4 regions of the Klebsiella sp. genome follow, and region 2 is predicted to be linked to each of the others. Evidence: predicted binding sites of a transcription regulator. Region 2 holds the regulator's gene; each other region holds the start of a gene.
The links. Region 2 encodes PurR, which represses purine synthesis genes. Its sites were predicted from a motif close to CANGCAAACGTTTGCNTG; they were not measured.

Region 1: a site for PurR is predicted at 1,820-1,837, ahead of pyrD (quinone-dependent dihydroorotate dehydrogenase). Genes of this name have one in related genera too.
Region 3: a site for PurR is predicted at 2,564-2,581, ahead of QVF11_RS02230 (nucleoside-specific channel-forming protein Tsx). Genes of this name have one in related genera too.
Region 4: a site for PurR is predicted at 2,832-2,849, ahead of QVF11_RS14570 (NCS2 family permease). Genes of this name have one in related genera too.

The regions. Positions count from the first base shown of each region.
Region 1 is NZ_JAPUEW010000066.1:159,684-165,017, forward strand. It holds gene ssuB (aliphatic sulfonates ABC transporter ATP-binding protein) at 1-279, opposite strand, end outside; gene ssuC (aliphatic sulfonate ABC transporter permease SsuC) at 276-1,067, opposite strand; gene ssuE (NADPH-dependent FMN reductase) at 1,109-1,684, opposite strand; gene pyrD (quinone-dependent dihydroorotate dehydrogenase) at 1,933-2,943, shown strand; gene zapC (cell division protein ZapC) at 3,111-3,653, shown strand; gene QVF11_RS20020 (YcbX family protein) at 3,650-4,759, opposite strand; gene rlmKL (bifunctional 23S rRNA (guanine(2069)-N(7))-methyltransferase RlmK/23S rRNA (guanine(2445)-N(2))-methyltransferase RlmL) at 4,858-5,334, shown strand, end outside.
Region 2 is NZ_JAPUEW010000042.1:97,460-102,793, reverse strand. It holds gene QVF11_RS12435 (MFS transporter) at 1-516, opposite strand, end outside; gene cydH (cytochrome bd-I oxidase subunit CydH) at 684-773, opposite strand; gene purR (HTH-type transcriptional repressor PurR) at 1,070-2,095, shown strand; gene punR (DNA-binding transcriptional activator PunR) at 2,114-3,025, opposite strand; gene punC (purine nucleoside transporter PunC) at 3,147-4,331, shown strand; gene cfa (cyclopropane fatty acyl phospholipid synthase) at 4,630-5,334, shown strand, end outside.
Region 3 is NZ_JAPUEW010000008.1:44,699-50,032, forward strand. It holds gene QVF11_RS02215 (M24 family metallopeptidase) at 1-362, shown strand, start outside; gene QVF11_RS02220 (VOC family protein) at 427-792, shown strand; gene QVF11_RS02225 (helix-turn-helix transcriptional regulator) at 807-1,496, shown strand; gene QVF11_RS02230 (nucleoside-specific channel-forming protein Tsx) at 1,541-2,425, opposite strand; gene QVF11_RS02235 (SadB/YajI family lipoprotein) at 2,721-3,263, opposite strand; gene nrdR (transcriptional regulator NrdR) at 3,411-3,860, shown strand; gene ribD (bifunctional diaminohydroxyphosphoribosylaminopyrimidine deaminase/5-amino-6-(5-phosphoribosylamino)uracil reductase RibD) at 3,864-4,967, shown strand; gene ribH (6,7-dimethyl-8-ribityllumazine synthase) at 5,056-5,334, shown strand, end outside.
Region 4 is NZ_JAPUEW010000047.1:199,990-205,323, reverse strand. It holds gene QVF11_RS14590 (EAL domain-containing protein) at 1-784, shown strand, start outside; gene soxS (superoxide response transcriptional regulator SoxS) at 769-1,098, opposite strand; gene soxR (redox-sensitive transcriptional activator SoxR) at 1,183-1,641, shown strand; gene QVF11_RS14575 (glutathione S-transferase family protein) at 1,902-2,570, shown strand; gene QVF11_RS14570 (NCS2 family permease) at 2,959-4,308, shown strand; gene QVF11_RS14565 (Na+/H+ antiporter) at 4,456-5,334, shown strand, end outside.

The sequences.
Region 1 (5,334 bases), on a different contig from region 2:
CGGCAGCAGGCGCGAATCCTGGAACATCATCCGGGTATCGTCCTGAATCTGCGCCAGCGGCGTTGAGCCTGCCAGCAACTGACCGCCATTGGGCTTTTCCAGCCCTGCCAGCAACCGCAGCAGGGTACTCTTACCACCGCCACTGCGCCCAACTACCGCAACGAATTGCCCGGTAGGAATATGAAGATCGAGTTCATTCAGGATCGTGTTGCTGCCATAACGCTTGCTCACGCCGTTAAGCAGCAGCGGGATCCCCGGATTAAGACGCGCAGTCGTCATGCGTTAGCCTCCTGAAGGTGATAAGCCGGATTCCAGCGCAGCCAGACGCGTTCCAGAAGCTGGGCGCTGAAGTCGGCCAGTTTGCCGAGAATGGCATAAAGAATAATGGCAACCACCACGACATCGGTTTGCAGAAACTCGCGGGCGTTCATCGCCAGGTAGCCGATACCGGCGTTAGCAGAGATAGTTTCGGCAACAATCAGCGTTAACCACATCAGGCCAAGCGCAAAGCGAATGCCGACCATAATAGAGGGGAGTGCGCCGGGGAGGATCACATGACGGAACAGAGCAAAGCCGGATAAACCGTAGCTACGGGCCATCTCGACCAGTCCTCTGTCGATGTTGCGGATCCCGTGCCAGGTATTGATGTAAATCGGGAACATCGTCCCCAGCGCCACGAGGAAGATTTTGGCGCTCTCATCGATACCGAACCACAAGATAACCAGCGGTATCAGCGCAAGATGGGGCACATTACGCAGCATCTGAATGGAGGTATCCAGCAGGCGTTCACCCCAGCGAGACAGGCCGCTGATTAATCCCAGAACCAGGCCAATGGATCCACCGATGCTGAAACCAATCAATGCTCGCCATGAGCTTATCGCCAGATGTTGCCAAAGTTCACCGCTGGCAGAGAGCGTCCAGAAAGCCTTCAGTACCCCTTCCGGCGACGGCAAAATGCGGGTGGATAGCCAGCCCATCGAAGAGGCGAATTGCCAGATAATCACGCTGCCCACCGGCAGAAGCCAGGGTGCCACGCGTATCAGGAATTTTTGCGAAAGGGTCGCCATGATGTGTTCCTTTATTTCCGTGTGAGCGTCAACGTTAGCCTTTAAACGTGCTCTACCCGTTGCAAGCTTTTCAGCGCCGGAGCGCGGCTACTGGGGCGATGAAGTGCCTGCCAGAAAGTTTCTAATGCCAGGTCGAGTCGACCTTGCAGGTTTGGGGTAAATTGCGGTTTATGTTGATAATCTGTCACCTGACTATCATCAGCAAAGACGCCATGAAGGATTTCTTGTGCTTTCAGAGCATTAAGTACTGGTTTTAGAGCGTAATCTACCGCCAGCATATGCGCGATAGTCCCGCCAGTGGCCAGCGGCAGAACGATTTTGCCTTCCAGCGCACGCTCTGGCAGCAGGTCCAGAAGGGTCTTCAGCGCGCCGGAAAAAGAGGCCTTATAAACCGGGGTGGCGATAATCAGCCCATCAGCATCAGCAAGCTGTTCATTCAGCGCATGCAGAGCGGGGTTATCAAAGCGTGCGTAGAGCAGGTCTTCCGGGGCAAAATTTTGCAGATGCCAGTGGCAGACTTCGATATCCGCAGCGGAGAGTGTCTCTCTGGCGTATTCCAGAAGCGCGCTGGAGCGGGAAGGGTAACGCGGGCTACCCGCAAGTGTTATGACTCGCATACTCTCTCCTTATAACTAAATATTTTCATTTATCTATAATTGATAACATTTAGCTGCAGTGTGACAGAGCGCTTTTATTTCCCTAAATGATTTATCCAGCGTTGAATTGTCAGAAAGTGCATAAAGAGGGAGACAAAAGTAAACGTTTGCGTCTGAGATGCGATTTTTTGTCGCAGGTCAATTCCCTTTCCGGGGTGGATCGCACATAATACGCCCCCGGTTTGCACACCGGGAATCCAGGAGAGTTCATGTACTACCCCTTCGTTCGTAAAGCCCTTTTTCAGCTCGATCCTGAGCGCGCTCATGAAGTAACCTTTAAACAATTACGCCTTGTTTCAGGTACCCCGCTGGAAATGTTGGTTCGCCAGAAGGTGCCGACAAAGCCGGTAACCTGCATGGGACTCACATTTAAGAACCCGCTGGGTCTGGCCGCCGGGCTGGATAAAAATGGCGAGTGCATTGATGCGCTCGGAGCAATGGGTTTTGGTTCAATTGAAATTGGTACCGTGACGCCGCGTCCGCAGCCGGGTAACGATAAGCCGAGGATCTTCCGTCTGGTCGATGCCGAAGGTTTGATCAACCGCATGGGCTTTAATAACCACGGCGTTGATAACCTGGTTGAGAACGTGAAAAAGGCCCATTTTGACGGGATCCTGGGGATTAACATTGGTAAAAATAAAGATACCCCAGTTGAACAAGGCAAAGATGATTATCTGATTTGTATGGATAAAATCTATGCCTACGCCGGATATATCGCCATTAATATCTCCTCGCCTAATACCCCAGGCCTGCGTACTTTGCAATACGGTGATGCGCTGGATGATTTACTTTCTGGTATTAAAAATAAGCAACGTGAACTGCAAGAGAAGCACCAGAAATATGTCCCCGTGGCGGTGAAGATCGCGCCGGATCTTTCTGTTGAGGAATTGATCCAGGTTGCCGATAGTCTGGTTCGACATAATATTGATGGGGTGATTGCCACCAATACCACGTTGGATCGATCGCTGGTTCAGGGTATGAAAAATTGCGACGAAACTGGCGGGCTTAGCGGTCGTCCTTTACAGCTGAAAAGTACAGAAATTATCCGTATGCTGTCAGCGGAATTACAGGGGCGTCTGCCCATTATCGGAGTTGGTGGTATTGACTCGGTGATTGCAGCGCGTGAGAAGATTGCTGCGGGCGCTACATTGGTGCAGATTTATTCCGGATTTATTTTTAAAGGTCCGCCACTGATTAAAGAAATTGTTACCCATATCTAATCTTTTCCCTTCTTATATCCTACCAGGGCTTTATTTATAGCCCTGGTTGTTTTATATTCCTTCATTGTTGCTTATTTAGACATTTTAGTCTTTTCTTAATTTTGGAAATATTCTGTAGCAGTTTACCTGTTAATTACAGATGGAAGTGATAGAGGACGGGGGAAGAAATGCGGATTAAACCTGACGATAATTGGCGTTGGTATTACGATGAAGAGCACGATCGTATGATGCTCGATTTGGCTAATGGCATGTTATTTCGTTCACGTTTCGCACGTCGAATGCTGACCCCCGACGCCTTTGCTCCGTCCGGATTTTGCGTCGATGATGCCGCGCTTTATTTTTCATTTGAAGAAAAATGCCGCGACCTCGAATTATCAAAAGAGCAGCGCGCTGAATTAGTATTGAATGCGCTGGTCGCTATTCGCTTTCTCAAGCCGCAGATGCCGAAAAGCTGGCATTTCACTACCCATGAAGAGTGCTGGCAACCCGGCGGCGGCGATGCTGCCAGCGCCTGGCTTAGCGATACCGGGCAGCAGGTGAATCTGTTGGTGGTTGAAGCTGGTGAAAACGCGGCATTATGTCTGTTAGCGCAGCCCGGCCTGACGCTTGCCGGGCGGGTTATGCAGCTTGGCGACGTGATTAAAATAATGAACGACCGGCTGCAGCCAGCGCCGGGTGCAGCCAGCTACAGCCTGGGCCAGGCAGTTTAAGGCGCTAGCCGTAGCGCGGTTTTTGGCACGCAGCTGCAGCACAGAATAGTGCCATCTGTGCCAATCGCATTTTTCTTCAGCGCACTAACTTCTCCTTCTTCCAGCCGGATGCGGCAGCTGCCGCAAATGCCCGCCCGGCAGGAATAAGGAACGCGGATCCCCTGTTGCTCCAACTGCTCCAGCAAAATTTGCTGATTGTTGCCGGTAAAGCTTAACCCTTGCCACTCAATCTCTACCGTTGCGTCCTGTTGAGCATCGGGCATCAGCGCATCGTCGCTATCGCCTGCGCTGTAGGCTTTTGCCGGTCCCCGGGCCAACACTTCCAATTCATCACCCACGCGGATCACGCCGCTATTACGGGCGATTAGATTCTGACCGAAATCGACATCACCGTTATCCAGCGCAGTGCGAAAACCTTGCAGCGTGGTTAAGGGTTCACCAGAAGGGTGCTTTTGTCCGCGTTCCGGGCTGACGGTCGTAAACACGCAGCGGCTGCACGGTTTTGCCACATCAAAAACAACCTCGCCGATACGTACCACTTTCCACGTATCTTCCTCCCAGGCCGCTGCCCCGGTCACCACCAGGTTCGGGCGAAATTGTTCTATGCTTACGCTGGCCGGACAGCGATTTTGCAGGTCGCGCAGGGAGGCTTCATTAGCTAAAAGGTAGGGAAAGCCATCGGCGAAGGAGAGAGGAACGGCATCATGACGTTTCACCCGACGGCTTAGTTGTGGCCCCAGCCAACGGAGCTGGACGCTGCGGTTAAAGAAACCGCTTAGCCACTGGTTAACCGATGTCGGGGCAATCAGGGCGGTAAAATGGTTACCCCAGACTTCGGTCGGCTCCTGCTGCGGGGCGAAATCGCTGAAGCGAACTATTGCGCTGCTGCCGTCCGGTGCCGTCAGATGGAGGCCATCGTGGAGCGGGGCGGGGGTGAACTTAACCATTTGCGGGAACTGACGAGCGGTAATGAAGGTGCCATCGGTTTCCGTCACCATAAATATGCGATCGAAGGCCAGACCACTGATGCCTGCGTAGGCGTGACTCAGGCCAATTCCCCGCATCGATTTAACGGGATGAATAAAAAGTCGCGAAAGCGTTACCATACGCTGCCCCTGGGTTCAAAAATAAGCCTTTAACTTTATGACATAGGGCACATATTGGCTATAATGCGCACCAATTTTCTTTTAGTAAAAGTGACGATATGAATTCTCTGTTTGCCAGTACGGCTCGTGGGCTTGAAGAGCTGTTAAAAACTGAACTGGAAGGACTTGGCGCGGTGGACTGCCAGGTAGTCCGGGGCGGGGTCCATTTTCAGGGAGATACGCGCCTGCTGTATCAAAGCCTGATGTGGAGTCGGCTGGCTTCGCGGATCATGATGCCGCTGGGCCAGTGCAGCGTGTATAGCGACCTGGACCTTTACCTCGGCGTACAGGCCATTCCATGGACGGAGATTTTCACCCCAGACGCCACTTTCGCCGTGCACTTTAGCGGGCTTAACGATGAGATTCGTAACAGTCAGTACGGCGCATTGAAAGTCAAAGATGCCATTGTTGATAGCTTTACGCGTAAGAATCTGCCGCGTCCTAATGTCGATCGTGAAAGCCCCGATCTGCGCATCAACGTCTGGCTGAATAAAGAAACCGCACATATTTCTTTAGATCTTAGCGGTGAGGGTTTG
Region 2 (5,334 bases):
CGCCACCACGCCGAGACCCGCCGTTGCAAGGAACGACATTCGCCAGCCGATAGTTTCCCCCAACCAGGTCGCCGCCGGAACGCCGCCAATGTTGGCAATTGTCAGCCCCATAAACATGGTCGCCACGGCGCTGGCCTGCTTATGCTTCGGCACTACGCTCGCCGCTACTACTGAGCCGAGTCCAAAAAAAGCGCCGTGATTGAGGCTGGTAATAATGCGCGACAGCAGTAGCGTGGTGTAATCTGGTGCAATTGAAGAGAGTACGTTACCGAGAGTAAAAATCGCCATCAGGAAAATCAGCGCATTTCTGCGCGCACGGTGCGAAAGCAACAGAGTCATCAGCGGCGCGCCAACCATCACCCCAATGGCATAGGCACTAATAAGCATTCCCGCAGCCGGAATAGAGACATCCACGCCTTTGGCGATAACCGGTAATAGCCCCATTGGGGAGAACTCGGTAGTACCGATACCGAAGGCACCGATCGCCAGAGCGAGCAGGGGAAAGTTGATTTTCATTCAATGACTCCATCGGGCCGTCTTCAGCGACGGCATCTCATCAGAAGCCAAAAGCATGACATCAATCACAGAAAAACAAAAGTAAACGAAATGGCAAAATATTTTTGCGAAATTGATAATAATGGCGGAAAAAGAAAAGGGAGAACGATGCCTCCCTCATATTGGAATTAGTGCAGTATGGCGGTCAGCCCTGCGGCGACAATCAAACCCAGAACAATAATCGTCGTTGTCAGCGAAAACTTTAAATCTGTATCCATCAATTTTTCCCCTTGATTATCCCCACATGAAAAGTGAGCTTGCTCATTTTTACATAGATTAGCGCAAATATCTTCCGAGATTTAGAGGGATGCACATTTTTGCTCTTCCCCTTTGCCCCAAGATCGGACAAAATCCCACGCTAATTTGAAAGCGTATCGGCCATTGACCCCTTCCTGTCGTTCTGTGTCGTTTTCCCGACGTGATGTAATGATTAATTTTGGCATCAGGGTGTGTACAGGCAAACGTTTACGTACCGATAAACGGACGATCAGGTCAAGGTCTGGAGTGAGAAGTAATGGCAACTATTAAAGATGTAGCGAAGCGCGCAAACGTTTCCACTACAACAGTATCACATGTAATTAACAAAACGCGTTTCGTTGCGGAAGAGACGCGCAACGCTGTGTGGGCTGCGATTAAAGAACTGCACTACTCCCCCAGCGCCGTTGCTCGCAGCCTGAAGGTTAATCACACTAAGTCTATCGGATTGCTGGCGACCAGCAGTGAAGCGGCCTATTTTGCCGAAATTATCGAATCCGTTGAGAAAAGTTGCTTCCAGAAGGGCTATACCCTGATTCTCGGCAACGCATGGAACGATCCGGAGAAACAGCGCGCCTACCTGTCAATGATGGCGCAGAAGCGCGTGGACGGCCTGCTGGTGATGTGTTCTGAGTATCCTGAGTCGGTATTGAGCATGCTGGAAGAGTATCGCCATATTCCGATGGTCGTGATGGACTGGGGTGAAGCAAAAGCCGACTTTACCGACTCGGTTATCGATAACGCCTTCGAAGGGGGTTATATTGCCGGGCGCTATCTGGTGGAACGCGGTCATCGCGAAATTGGCGTGATCCCCGGCCCGCTTGAGCGGAACACCGGTGCCGGCCGCCTGGCCGGCTTTATGAAAGCGATGGAAGAAGCGCAGATCAACGTTCCTGAAAACTGGGTAGTGCAAGGTGATTTCGAGCCGGAATCCGGCTACCGCGCGATGCAGCAAATCCTCAGCCAGCACCATCGCCCGACGGCGATTTTCTGCGGCGGGGATATCATGGCGATGGGCGCTATCTGTGCGGCTGATGAAATGGGTCTGCGCGTGCCGCAGGATATTTCGCTGATCGGTTATGACAATGTGCGCAACGCCCGCTACTTCAGCCCGGCGCTGACCACCATCCATCAGCCAAAAGATTCTCTGGGCGAAGCGGCCTTCAATATGCTGCTGGACCGCATCGTCAACAAGCGCGAAATTTCCCAGTCTATTGAAGTACATCCGCGCCTGGTCGAACGTCGATCCGTGGCCGACGGCCCGTTTGTCGATTATCGCCGTTAATTCTCCTCGCGGGGCCGGCTATTCCGGCGCCCGCAGCCACTCCCTGTTCAGCGTTTCACTGTCGCCAAGGTAATCCAGCAGCCACATCAGCGCCGGTGAAGCGTCGCTTTGTTGCCACGTCAGGCAGCAGGCCGCATCAGGGAATGGGTTTTCCAGCGCCAGAGCCGTCCATTCTCCGCTATCAATTCGCTGCTGTGCAAAATGCTTTGGCACCATGCCAACACACAACCCTGCGCTGAGGCAGGTCGCGGAAGCGTCCCAGTCTGGCACCACCACCCTCTTCTGATTATCCAGCAGCCATGTCGTGCGTTTCGGTAGCGAGCGCGAAGTATCTTCCCGTACTAGCGACGGCCAGTTGCGTAACACATCGTCGCTTAGCGGGCCGTCCATTTTCGCCAACGGATGATCGCTGGCCACCACGCAATCCCAACTCAGCATCCCCATATCGCGAAACGCATAGCGCCCGCCGACGGGAATTGAGCGCGTCGCACCGATAGCTAATTCCACGCGGCCATCAGCTAACGCATCCCAGACACCGTTGAATACCTCCTGAAAGACAATCAGTTCAACGTCATCAAAATGACGATAGAAATCAACGATCATTTGCCGCATGCGCGCCGGTTTGACGATGTCATCGACAGCAATGGATAGCTGCCCGCGCCAACCGTTGGCTATCTGCTGGCATTGCTGACGAGTGATCTGCATTTTTTTGATAACAGAGCGCCCTTCCTGCAAAAACCAGACCCCGGCCGGGGTTAATTCGACATCGCGGTGACGGCGTTCAAAGAGCGGAACCGCCAGCCACTCTTCCAACTGACGCACGGTATAACTCACCGCTGAAGGTACGCGGTGTAGCTCCTGCGCCGCTGCGCTAAAACTGCCGTTACGCGCGACAGCATCAACCACCTCAAGTGAGTATTCTGACCACATATTCTGCCTACAAAATTTTTGAATCCACCTGACAAATATTAGCGTTTCACAAGCCCGAATGCACTCCCTACACTCTGCCGCACCGTACCTGCATCAATAACAAGAGAATTTTATGCAACAATTGCAACAACCTGGGAAAGGATTTTTAGTTTGGCTGGCCGGGCTCAGCGTGCTCGGCTTTCTGGCCACCGATATGTATCTGCCGGCTTTCGCCGCGATCCAACAAGATCTCAACACTTCAGCGGCTTCAGTCAGCGCCAGCCTGAGCTTGTTCCTGGCAGGCTTTGCCATTGGACAGCTTTTTTGGGGGCCGCTCTCCGACCGTTACGGACGCAAGCCGGTACTGCTAAGCGGCCTGGTCATTTTCGCTATCGGCTGTCTGGGGATGCTTTGGGTGCAAGATGCCACACTGATGCTGGCGCTGCGCTTCATTCAGGCGATTGGCGTTTGCGCCGCCGCCGTGACCTGGCAAGCGATGGTGACCGATTACTACCCAGCCCATCGCACAAACCGTATTTTTGCCGCCATTATGCCGCTGGTGGGCTTGTCTCCAGCACTGGCGCCGCTGCTCGGCAGCTGGCTGCTGGTTCATTTCGAATGGCAGGCTATTTTCGCCGTTCTGTTCGCGATAACCCTGTTACTCATGCTGCCTGCCCTGCGTCTGAAAGCGGCGAAAAAGACGGTTGTCGGCACCCAGCAGAAGCTGACTTTCCTTGCCCTACTACGCTCGCGCGAATACAGCGGCAACGTGCTGATTTATGCCGCCTGCTCCGCCAGCTTTTTCGCATGGTTGACCGGCTCGCCATTTATTCTTCACGAGATGGGCTACAGCCCGACCGTTATCGGCCTGAGCTACGTTCCGCAAACTATTGCGTTTCTGGTTGGCGGTTACGGCTGCCGTGCGGCTTTACAAAAATGGTCAGGGCAGCAGATCCTGCCGTGGCTGCTGGTGATTTTCTCCATCAGCGTTGCCGCTACCTGGCTGGTAGGTTTACAGGCTAATGCCACGCTTGTCGGATTAATGATTCCGTTCTGCGCAATGGCGGTGGTAAATGGCGGTATTTATCCTATCGTCGTTGCTCAGGCGCTGAAGCCGTTCCCGCAGGCGACCGGTCGCGCCGCAGCTTTGCAAAATACCTTACAGTTGGGTCTTTGCTTTATCGCCAGTCTGCTGGTTTCTACGCTGATAGCAACACCGCTGCAAACCACCACCAGCGTGATGCTTATCTCCATTGTACTGGCCGGTATCGGTTACCGTATGCAGTACAAGGCCACTGCGCTGGCAACAGAATCGTCACATGCTTAAGGTAATCTTCAGATAGTGTTAAGGTCCAGTAATTAGCTTGCTAACATATTTTTATTGAAAGCCTGTTTTTAGCGGCCTATACTGGATCCGGCATCACATAAATAGAAAGATTAATTGATTTAACGGGAGCAGGATGCGTCCCGTTTCTCCATGGAAGGCCTTTCGGCAAGGGTTATCTCCCTTCCTCTGTTCTACGTCGGATAGCAGCCTCACGGATTGTCCGTGAGATTTCTCACAAAGCCAGAAAAGCGTCTACGCTGTTTTAAGGTTCTGATCACTTGGGCGTGATGGAGAAGCTATGAGTTCATCGTGTATAGAAGAAGTAAGCGTACCAAATGATGATTGGTACCGGATTGTCGCTGAATTATTAGGCCGTGCGGGCATCGAAATTAACGGTCCTGCCCCCTCCGATCTGCGGATTAAAAACCCCCTCTTTTTTAAGCGCGTTTTACAAGAAGGGTCGCTGGGATTGGGAGAGAGCTATATGGACGGCTGGTGGGATTGTGAGCGGCTGGATTTATTTTTCCATAAAGTCTTACGTGCCGGGCTGGAAAGTCAACTTCCCCACCATTTTAAAGATACCCTCCGCATCGCGAGCGCTCGCTTATTCAATCTGCAAAGTAAAAAAAGGTCCTGGATAGTCGGCAAAGAACATTACGACTTAGGTAACGATCTTTTCAGCCGCATGCTCGACCCTTTTATGCAATATTCCTGCGGATACTGGAAAGATGCGCAGAATCTGGAAGATGCACAGCAGGCAAAATTAGATCTGATCTGCCAAAAGCTGCAGCTTGAACCCGGAATGCGGGTGCTGGATATTGGCTGCGGCTGGGGTGGTCTGGCTTACTATATGGCTAAAAACTACCAGGTCAGCGTTGTTGGTGTCACTATTTCAGCCGAACAGCAAAAGATGGCCCAGCAGCGTTGTGAAGGGCTGGACGTAACAATTCTGCTCCAGGACTATCGCGATTTGCATGATAGTTTTGACCGCATTGTTTCCGTT
Region 3 (5,334 bases), on a different contig from region 2:
GGCATTTGAACCCAGGACACCTGGTCGCTGATGAAGAGTGGCTGTGCTCGCCTATTGGACCCAATTCAACGGCATGCTTACAGAGTGGAATGATACTGCAAATTGACATCATTCCTTCCCGGGCGGGCTATGGTGGCGCAAGCATTGAAGATACCGTGGCGCTTGCAGATAGCGCACTGCGTCAGGTGCTGGCGCAGAACTACCCCGAGCTTTGGCAACGAGTGGTCGCCCGCCGGACGTATATTCGCAAGCATTTGGGCATCTCGCTTCCTGAAGAAGTGCTGCCATTTTCCAACACCGTGGGATACCTGCGTCCGTGGCTGTTAAACCCCGATTGTGCGCTGGTTTGCACACCATACTGACATAATGCTGTCAGTAGCCCTGTCATACACTCCTCCTGAACCCAAACAATGGACAGGAGGATGTATGAACAACGTGATTAACTGGTTTGAAATTCCGGTCGCGGATATGGATCGTGCCGTGGCGTTTTACGAGCCAGTGATGCAGGTAACGCTGAAGCGGGAGAATATGGACTGTGCTGAAATGGCGGTATTTCCTTATCAGGATCCTGCTCCTGGCGGTGCGCTGGCAAAGTTCGACGGCGTTAAGCCTTCCGATCAGGGATGCATTATCTATCTACATACTGACAATCTGGCGGCTACGCTCGATCGTGTAAATTCGGCGGGCGGAAGCTGCGTTTTTGGCCCGCTTGAGCTGGCGGATGATATCGGCACTATTGCCCTGTTTATCGATAGCGAGGGTAATCGGATAGGTCTTCACCAACCAGCGTAAATGAGATAACAAAAATGAGCCGACGCGCCGACCGCCTTTTTCAAATCGTCCAGATCCTGCGGGGGAGAAGGTTAACTACTGCCGGACTGCTGGCCGAGCGGCTTGGTGTGTCGGAGCGCACGATTTACCGTGATATTCGCGATCTGTCGCTCTCTGGCGTGCCGGTGGAGGGGGAGGCAGGAAGCGGCTACCGACTACTGGCGGGCTACGATTTACCGCCGCTGATGCTGACGACCCAGGAGTCCGAAGCGCTGGTGGCGGCGATTCGGATGCTGCAGACCTGGGGCGGCGCGTCGTTGTCTCAAGCGCTGGAGTCGGCGCAGGAAAAAGTGCTGGCGATTTTGCCCGCGGAGAGTCGGCGCAAGGCGGAACAGTCGCGCTTGTTTGCTCCGGATTTTGGCGCTCAGGGCTACACTAAAGACCAGTTTGATTTAGTTCATCGGGCGGTCTCTGGACAGCAGGCGCTGGCGCTAAACTATCGGGATGAAGCTGGAAACGTGTCGCAGCGTGAAGTGTTGCCGCTGGGGCTTTTTTTCTGGGGCGAGCGCTGGCTGCTGGTAACCTGGTGCGAGCTGCGTGAAGATTATCGCTGCTTTCGCCTTGATCGTTGCCTGGATATTGTTGTGACCGGGCGTCATTTCAGCGAAAGAGCCGATCGTTCATTGAGTGATTTTATGCGCAAGGTGAGATGCGAAGATCGTTAAATATGAGGTATCCCCGGCGCGGACGCCGGGGAAAACAGAGCAGATTAGAAGTTGTAACCGACTACGAGGTAACCACCCCAGCCGGTAGAACGGACGTTAAAGTCGCCGTTGCCGAAGTTCAGCTTAGCGTCGTCCGCCCACTGGCCGCCATTGTGCCAGTAACGCGCCACGACAGAGTAGTGCCAGTGATCGTAGTTCAGGGCCAGGATATGGCTGGAAGCGATGGAGTTGCTGGTGCGCGCATGCTTGCCGTTCATATCATAGAAGTTGTCATCGCCCAGATCGGAACCCCAGTCAAAGTTGGTGAAGCCGATATAGCTCAGTGAACCGCCCCACAGATCGGTCAGCGGTACAAAGTATTTCACTTTGAAACGGTAACCGTCCCATTCGTTTTCGTTCGATGCTTCGTAGTTTTGCCACTGGTATTTAGCGTACACGTTCAGGGAGAGACTCATCGGCAGACCGGTGTCGATATCGGTACCCAGACCCATATACCAGGTGCTCTGACGACCAGACTTATTACGGCCCATATCGTAGATGTAGTTGTTAGCGAAATACCACTCTTTGAACGGACCGAAGCTGAGGTCGGTACCGGTCAGTTTGTCGATAGAGAAGCGTGGTTCAATTTCCATAAACAGCGGCGAACCGTGGTTCCAGATACCTTTTGCGTCGGTGTTACCACCGAAGAAGACCGGCGCATCCATATAGCCATAGAAATCAAACCAGTCTTTCTTGGCGAACGCTTCATATTCCAGATAGGTATCGTTACGGATCTGCGGCCCAAAACGGGTGTGATAGCTACCCACCACGTTTACACTCTGGTGCCACCAATCAGACAGATACTGCGGTTTGTCGTTTTCTGCCGCGCTGACAGAGAAAGATGCGGAGAGCGCAAAAGCGGCGCCCGCTGCCAGTAATGTTTTTTTCATAATGATGCCACTGTTTAAATTAAGCCTGAAGGCGTTAAAAGAATCGCCGAAGCGTTTCTAAATATTTCGTATTTCTGTGGCGTCTATTATAGGAATCATTGCTCACAAAAATATGTGTTGTTTCACATAACGAACATACACGTAATCGATTGCGTTCACGATTTTATGCATTTCTTGACAAAATGCCACTGAAATTCATAAATGCTGTCAATTTTTAGTGAACCGATCGGGAAATCTGTAAATGGATTTTCAATGCGGGGAAATGCCGGATGTTTATGGCATCCGGCGGAAGGTGTTACTGCATGTTGGCAGGCTGAATATCGTGGATACGGACAAAACCGACTTGTTTCGGCGTGACGCCATTGAGGCGCAGTGGAATATCGACATCGCTCGGTGCCAGCGTGCTTGCCGGGGCGCTAATCAGCTGATCCTGCACGTTCACTTCCTGATAATTCTCAGTCGTACCGCTGATTTGTCCTGAAGCTACGGTTGCGCTAAATGCCGGCAGCGGATCGTTAGATTCGCCCTGAACGCGCAGCATCAGCCTGGTACCGTCACCATCTGGCGTGATATTGAGCAGCGACATGCGCAGAGTACCGATCTGGCTGTTCAATCGCGCTGGCGTTTTTGCGTCCGGCAGCAGATAAACGCCGCGGGTCGATTTTGCATTCAGGACGTTTTGCTGAGTAATTTTTACCGTTTGCTGATTGAGCTGAGTCATTTCTTTGCTCAACGTACTCACGCTCTGGTTCATCTGGCGGACTTCGCTTTGCTGTGCACAGGCGCTGAGGGTGAAAAGGCTACCCATAATGGCCAGTTTTAAATAACGTCTTGTCATGGTTGGGATTCCGTTAACAGAGGATGCTTAATGGTAGACTGTTCGGGTAAGCGCACTATAGATCCTTTATCTCAAAAGCTCTTCCTTTGTTGTCTCGTCACTTCGCGGTAAACTACCTGTTAGTTTAATTACATGTCAGGACGCGCTATGCATTGCCCTTTCTGTTTCGCCGTAGATACCAAAGTTATCGACTCTCGTCTGGTGGGCGAGGGCTCTTCCGTGCGCCGCCGTCGCCAGTGTCTGGTCTGTAATGAGCGTTTTACGACGTTTGAAGTGGCGGAGCTGGTGATGCCGCGGGTCGTAAAAAGCAATGATGTGCGTGAACCCTTCAATGAAGAAAAACTGCGGAGCGGAATGTTGAAAGCCCTGGAGAAACGTCCAGTCAGCTCTGACGACGTGGAAATGGCTGTTAACCACATTAAAACGCATCTGCGCGGGACCGGCGAGCGTGAAGTACCGAGCAAAATGATCGGCAACCTGGTGATGGAGCAGCTGAAAAAGCTCGATAAAGTGGCCTATATCCGCTTTGCTTCCGTCTATCGCAGCTTTGAAGATATCAAAGAGTTCGGCGAAGAGATCGCCCGCCTACAGGATTAAACTATGCTGGACGAAATGTACATGGCGCGAGCGCTCAAGCTGGCCGCGCGCGGACGCTTCACCACTCACCCCAACCCGAATGTCGGCTGCGTTATCGTCAAAGATGGCGAGATCGTCGGTGAAGGTTTTCACTACCGTGCTGGCGAACCTCACGCTGAAGTCCACGCGCTGCGTATGGCTGGTGAAAAAGCTAAAGGCGCGACGGCTTACGTCACGCTGGAGCCCTGCAGCCATCATGGGCGTACGCCGCCGTGCTGCGAAGCGCTGATTGCCGCGGGCGTTTCTCGTGTGGTTGCCGCGATGCAGGACCCGAATCCGCAGGTGGCGGGGCGCGGTCTGTACCGCCTGCAGCAGGAAGGCATTGACGTCAGCCACGGGCTGATGATGAACGAGGCCGAAGCGCTGAATAAAGGTTTTCTCAAACGGATGCGTACCGGATTTCCTTATATCCAGCTTAAAATGGGTGCGTCGCTGGATGGCCGCACGGCGATGGCCAGCGGAGAGAGCCAGTGGATAACCTCTCCACAGGCGCGACGCGATGTTCAGCGTCTACGTGCGCAGAGCCACGCTATCCTTACCAGCAGCGCGACGGTACTGACTGACGATCCGGCGCTAACCGTGCGCTGGGACGAGCTCAATGCCGACACCCAGGCATTGTATCCGCGAGAAAACCTACACCAGCCTTTACGGATCGTTATCGATAGTCAGAACCGCGTGACCCCGCAGCATCGTATCGTGCAGCAGGCGGGTGAGATGCTGTTTGCCCGCACTCACGAAGATGTTCGTCAGTGGCCGGAAAACGTGCGCAGCCTGCTGGTTCCCGAGCATAACGGCCATCTTGATCTGGTGGTGCTGATGATGCAACTGGGTAAACAGCAAATTAATAGTATTTGGGTCGAAGCGGGGCCAACGCTTGCTGGTGCGCTGTTGCAGGCCGGGTTGGTGGACGAGCTTATCGTCTACATTGCGCCTAAACTGTTAGGCACCGATGCACGCGGATTATGTGCGCTGCCGGGGCTTGAGAAACTCGAGCAAGCCCCCCATTTTAAATTCAACGAGATACGTCATGTAGGCCCGGATATTTGCCTGCATTTAATGAACGCTTGATTTCCCCGGTCAAAAGGGAAAGCAGTGCGCCGATTAATATGATAGAATCCGCCCCCCTTGCGGGGCCAAATGAACCCGAAGGAAGAGTATGAACATTATTGAAGCTAACGTTGCTACCCCGGACGCCCGCGTCGCCATCACCATTGCGCGTTTCAACAACTTTATCAATGACAGCCTGCTGGAAGGTGCGATTGACGCCCTGAAACGCATTGGCCAGGTCAAAGATGAAAACATTACCGTTGTTTGGGTTCCTGGTGCGTATGAGCTGCCGCTTGCGACTGACGCACTGGCGAAAACCGGTAAATATGACGCGGTGATCGCGCTGGGTACCGTTATCCGTGGCGGCACTGCGCACTTTGAATATGTG
Region 4 (5,334 bases), on a different contig from region 2:
GCTGCAGCGGGCGCTAAGCCGTCGCCAACTGTGCCTGCACTACCAGCCGATCATGGATATCAAAAATAATTGCTGCGTGGGTGCCGAGGCACTGCTGCGCTGGCCTGGATTTGATGGCCCGGTGATGAGCCCGGCGGAGTTTATCCCGTTGGCGGAAAATGAGGGGATGATTGCGCAGGTCGCGGACTATGTGGTGGATGAGGTGTTCGCCGATATGGGCGAGTTTCTGGCACGGCACCCGCATTTATACGTGGCAATCAACCTTTCGGCTTCGGATTTCCACTCCGCGAGATTGATTGAGCACATCAACGAAAAGGTTCACCGCCATGCAATTAGCGTGGGGCAGGTTAAAATCGAAGTGACTGAGCGCGGGTTTATCGATGTGCCGAAAACCACTCCGGTGATTCAGGCCTTCCGCGACGCGGGGTATGAAATTGCGATTGATGATTTTGGTACCGGCTACTCCAACCTGCACAACCTCCATTCGTTGAACGTTGACATCCTCAAGATTGATAAATCCTTCGTTGATGCGCTAACGAACAACAGTACCAGCCACCTGATTGCTGAACATATTATTCAGATGGCTAACAGCTTGCATTTAAAGATCGTTGCCGAAGGGGTTGAAACGGCCGACCAGGTGGCGTGGTTACAAAAGCACGGCGTGCAATACTGTCAGGGCTGGCACTTTGCGAAAGCGATGCCACCGCTGGAGTTTATGCAGTGGCTGACTAACGCCCGCACCAGCCTTTGCCCGCATCAACAACATCTTCACGCGGAGATTTGATGGCGATAGGCGCTGGGCGTGCGGTCGAACTCGCGGCGGAAAACCCGCGAAAATGTTTGTTGCGACACGTAGCCGAGATCCATCGCGATATCAAAAATCGGGCGCTGAGTCGTTCTTAACGCTTCTGCGGCAAGCAGCAAGCGGCGCTGGCGAATGTAATCCCCCAGGGTTTGATGCATCACTGCGCGAAACATCCGCTGGAGATACCATTTCGAATAGCCCGATTTTCTGGCGACTACATCAATGTTAAGTGGTTGATCGATATGTTCATCAATCCATTCAATAAGCGTTTGGATAATATCGTGATGGGACATATTGCGGCCTCTCTCAATTCTCGATTCGTCGTTTTGTCTGTGGGCGAGTATAATTCCTCAAGTTAACTTGAGGTAAAGCGCTTTATGGAAAAGAAATCCCCTCGCATCAAAATGCTGCTGACCCCCGGCGAAGTGGCAAAACGAACCGGTGTTGCTGTCTCCGCGCTGCATTTTTATGAAAGTAAGGGGCTGATTCACAGCCAGCGTAACGCCGGTAATCAGCGGCGCTATCGGCGTGATGTCCTGCGCGCAGTGGCGATCATTAAAATTGCGCAACGTATTGGTATTCCGCTGGCGACCATCGGCGATGCGTTCGGCGTGTTACCGGAAGGGCATAACCTCAGCGCCAAAGAGTGGAAGATGTTGTCTTCCCAGTGGCGGGAGGAATTGGATCGGCGCATCCATACCCTGACCGCACTGCGCGATCAACTGGATGGCTGCATCGGCTGCGGCTGCCTGTCGCGCCGCGACTGCCCGTTACGTAATCCCGGCGATAAGCTGGGCGAAGAGGGGACCGGCGCGCGGCTGTTGGAAGAGGAGTAAAAAAAACTAAAGCGCCACAACAGGGCGCTTTAGTTGTTTTCCGGTCTTGGTCTTTCGCACTATCCCGCTGCTTCGCAGGAGGGTTTCCCCCGACGTCGGCTCCCCTCGGTATTGCGCAATGTGTTGATTGAGGTTCCGGTTTGTGCCGACAACTTAAGTGTGGCACTTCCCGCTGATTTTTCCTCTTTGGTTTGCCGGAAAATTTCCGTCATTCGCCGCCTGTTCCTATAGTTAATTTGAACAAACAGCGGGAGAAGCCCATGTTGACGGTACATCATCTTAATCAGTCGCGATCGCAGCGCGTGTTATGGGCGCTGGAAGAGCTGCAACTGCCTTACCAGATAGTCTCTTATCAGCGGGGGAAAAATATGCTCGCCCCGGCGGAGTTAAAAGATATTCATCCGCTAGGTAAATCGCCGGTGGTGGAAGATAACGGCTACATCCTCGCGGAATCCGGCGCAATCCTGGAATATTTGCAGGAGACCTATGACAGCATTCAGCGGTTCAGGCCGCAGTCGATAGAAGATAAGCTGCAATATCGTTTTTGGCTGCACTACGCTGAAGGTTCGTTGATGCCTCTGATGCTGATGAAACTGGTGTTCGCCAGCCTGGGCAAGCCGCCGGTTCCTTTTGGCATGCGCACTCTGGGCAATGCGTTAGGCAAAGGCGTACAAAAAGCCTGGCTTGATCGGCAAGTGGAAACGCACGCCCGTTTTATTGAAGAGCACCTTTCCCGCCAGCGCTGGTTTGCCGGAGCCGAACTGAGTATGGCGGATATCCAGATGAGCTTTCCGGCAATGGCGCTGCTGGCGCGCGGTGGCGTGGAGGATTTTCCGCATCTGACGCAGTGGGTACAGCGCATAGAGCAGCGCCCGGCGTGGCAGAGTGCGATTGAGCGCGGTGGTCCTTTTACCTTACCCGGTGGGTGAAGCATTACTAAAGCCGATGACTGGAAAAAATTGCTATCAGTGCAATGCAAAAATGTTACCGGATTGCGCATGGACGATAACGTTTGCGCATCGGCTGGTTATTTCCTGAACGTCATAAGCGAAATTTAGCGAAATACGGCAATCTTCAGTTGAAAAGGCCCATCTAAAGGCTGGATAATCGTTTGCCTTTTTATTTTGCTCATCATTTCCTCTGCTAACAGGGGGGAGCAAAGTCATTCTTCACACCGTATTGTATGCGCGGAGTTAAACGTTTGCTTTTCACAGCCCCTGGCGCTGCGATGTAGCACAAGGAGATCGCGTTTAACTGGCAGTGGATGGTCCACCTCGCATCCAAACGAACGATAAAAATTCTCAGGGGAAGTTTTCTATGTCTACGCCTTCAGCGCGTACCGGCGGTTCATTGGACGCCTGGTTTAAAATTTCTGCTCGCGGCAGCACCGTGCGTCAGGAAATCGTTGCCGGTCTTACGACCTTCCTGGCGATGGTGTACTCCGTCATCGTCGTGCCGGGTATGCTCGGTAAAGCAGGTTTCCCACCGGCGGCGGTATTTGTCTCCACCTGTCTGGTAGCGGGCGTCGGCTCGCTGGTGATGGGGCTGTGGGCGAACCTGCCGCTGGCGATTGGCTGCGCCATCTCGCTGACCGCCTTTACCGCCTTTAGCCTGGTGTTGGGCCAACAGATCAGTATTCCGGTAGCGTTGGGTGCCGTGTTCCTGATGGGCGTGCTGTTTACCGTGATTTCCGCAACCGGTATTCGTAGCTGGATCTTGCGTAATCTGCCGCAGGGCGTTGCGCACGGCACGGGGATTGGTATCGGACTGTTTCTGCTGCTGATCGCCGCCAACGGCGTTGGTCTGGTTATTAAAAACCCGCTGGACGGCCTGCCGGTGGCGTTGGGTAATTTCGACAGCTTCCCGGTGATTATGTCGCTGGTGGGGCTGGCGGTGATTATCGGCCTCGAAAAACTCAAAGTGCCGGGCGGTATCCTGCTGACGATTATCGGCGTGTCGATTATCGGTCTGATTTTCGATCCTAACGTTCACTTCTCCGGTGTTTTCGCTATGCCGTCGCTGAGCGACGATAAGGGCAACTCGCTGATCGGTAGCCTGGATATCGTGGGCGCGCTGAACCCCATCGTTCTGCCGAGCGTGCTGGCGTTGGTGATGACCGCAGTATTTGATGCGACTGGCACCATCCGCGCGGTGGCCGGTCAGGCAAACTTGCTGGATAAAGACGGGCAGATTATCAATGGCGGCAAAGCATTGACCACTGACTCCCTGAGCAGCGTCTTCTCTGGTCTGGTCGGCGCGGCTCCGGCAGCGGTCTATATCGAGTCAGCCGCAGGTACTGCCGCGGGCGGTAAAACCGGCCTGACTGCGGTAACCGTTGGCGTGCTGTTCCTGCTGATCCTGTTCCTCTCTCCGCTCTCTTATCTGGTACCGGCGTACGCGACGGCTCCGGCGCTGATGTACGTAGGCTTGTTGATGCTGAGCAACGTGGCGAAAATCGACTTTAACGATTTTGTCGATGCGATGGCGGGCCTGATTACGGCGGTCTTTATCGTGCTGACCTGTAACATTGTTACCGGCATCATGATTGGCTTTGCTTCACTGGTGATTGGTCGTCTGGTGTCCGGGGAGTGGCGCAAGCTGAACCTGGGGACGGTGATCATCGCGGCGGCGCTGGTTATTTTCTACGCTGGCGGCTGGGCGATTTAACTTTTTCTGCTAATCACGGGCGGCTTTGGCCGCCCGATTTATTTTTAAGCCACATCCTGTTTCCTTTTGCGTTAATCTGAGTAGCGTACCATTCCGAGACATGACGCCTCAGATGTAAAAAAAGAAAACGTAGCAAACAGGGAACACATGGAAATATTCTTTACCATACTCATCATGACCCTCGTGGTCTCTCTCTCCGGGGTGGTTACACGCGTACTGCCCTTTCAGGTTCCACTACCTTTAATCCAAATAGGCATTGGCGCGATGCTGGCCTGGCCTACCTTTGGACTGCACGTCGAATTCGACCCTGAACTCTTTCTGGTTCTGTTTATCCCGCCGCTGCTATTTGCTGATGGCTGGAAGACGCCAACCCGCGAGTTCATTGAGCATGGGCGAGAAATATTTGGTCTGGCGCTGGCGCTTGTGCTGGTGACGGTGGTCGGTATTGGCTACCTCATCTACTGGATCGTACCGGGCATTCCGCTGATACCGGCCTTCGCGCTGGCGGCGGTGCTGTCACCGACGGATGCCGTAGCGCTCTCAGGGATTGTTGGTGAAGGGCGCATTCCGAAAAAAATTATGGGGATTTTGCAGGGGGAGGCGCTGATGAACGACGCCTCCGGCCTGGTCTCCCTGAAGTTTGCCGTCGCGGTAGCGATGGGCACGATGGTTTTTACCGTCGGCGGAGCGACGGTGGAGTTTTTCAAAGTAGCGGTCGGCGGTATTCTCGCGGGCTTCGTGGTCAGCTGGCTGTACGGGCGCTCAATGCGCTTTCTTAGCCGTTGGGGCGGCGATGAACCGGCAACGCAGATTGTGCTGCTGTTCCTGCTGCCGTTCGCATCCTACTTGATCGCAGAACATATTGGCTTCTCCGGGATCCTGGCGGCGGTGGCTGCGGGGATGACCATCACCCGTTCCGGCGTGATGCGCAGCGCACCGCTGGCGATGCGCCTGCGTGCGAACAGCACCTGGGCGATGCTGGAGTTCGTGTTTAACGGCATGGTTTTCCTGTTGTTGGGCCTGCAG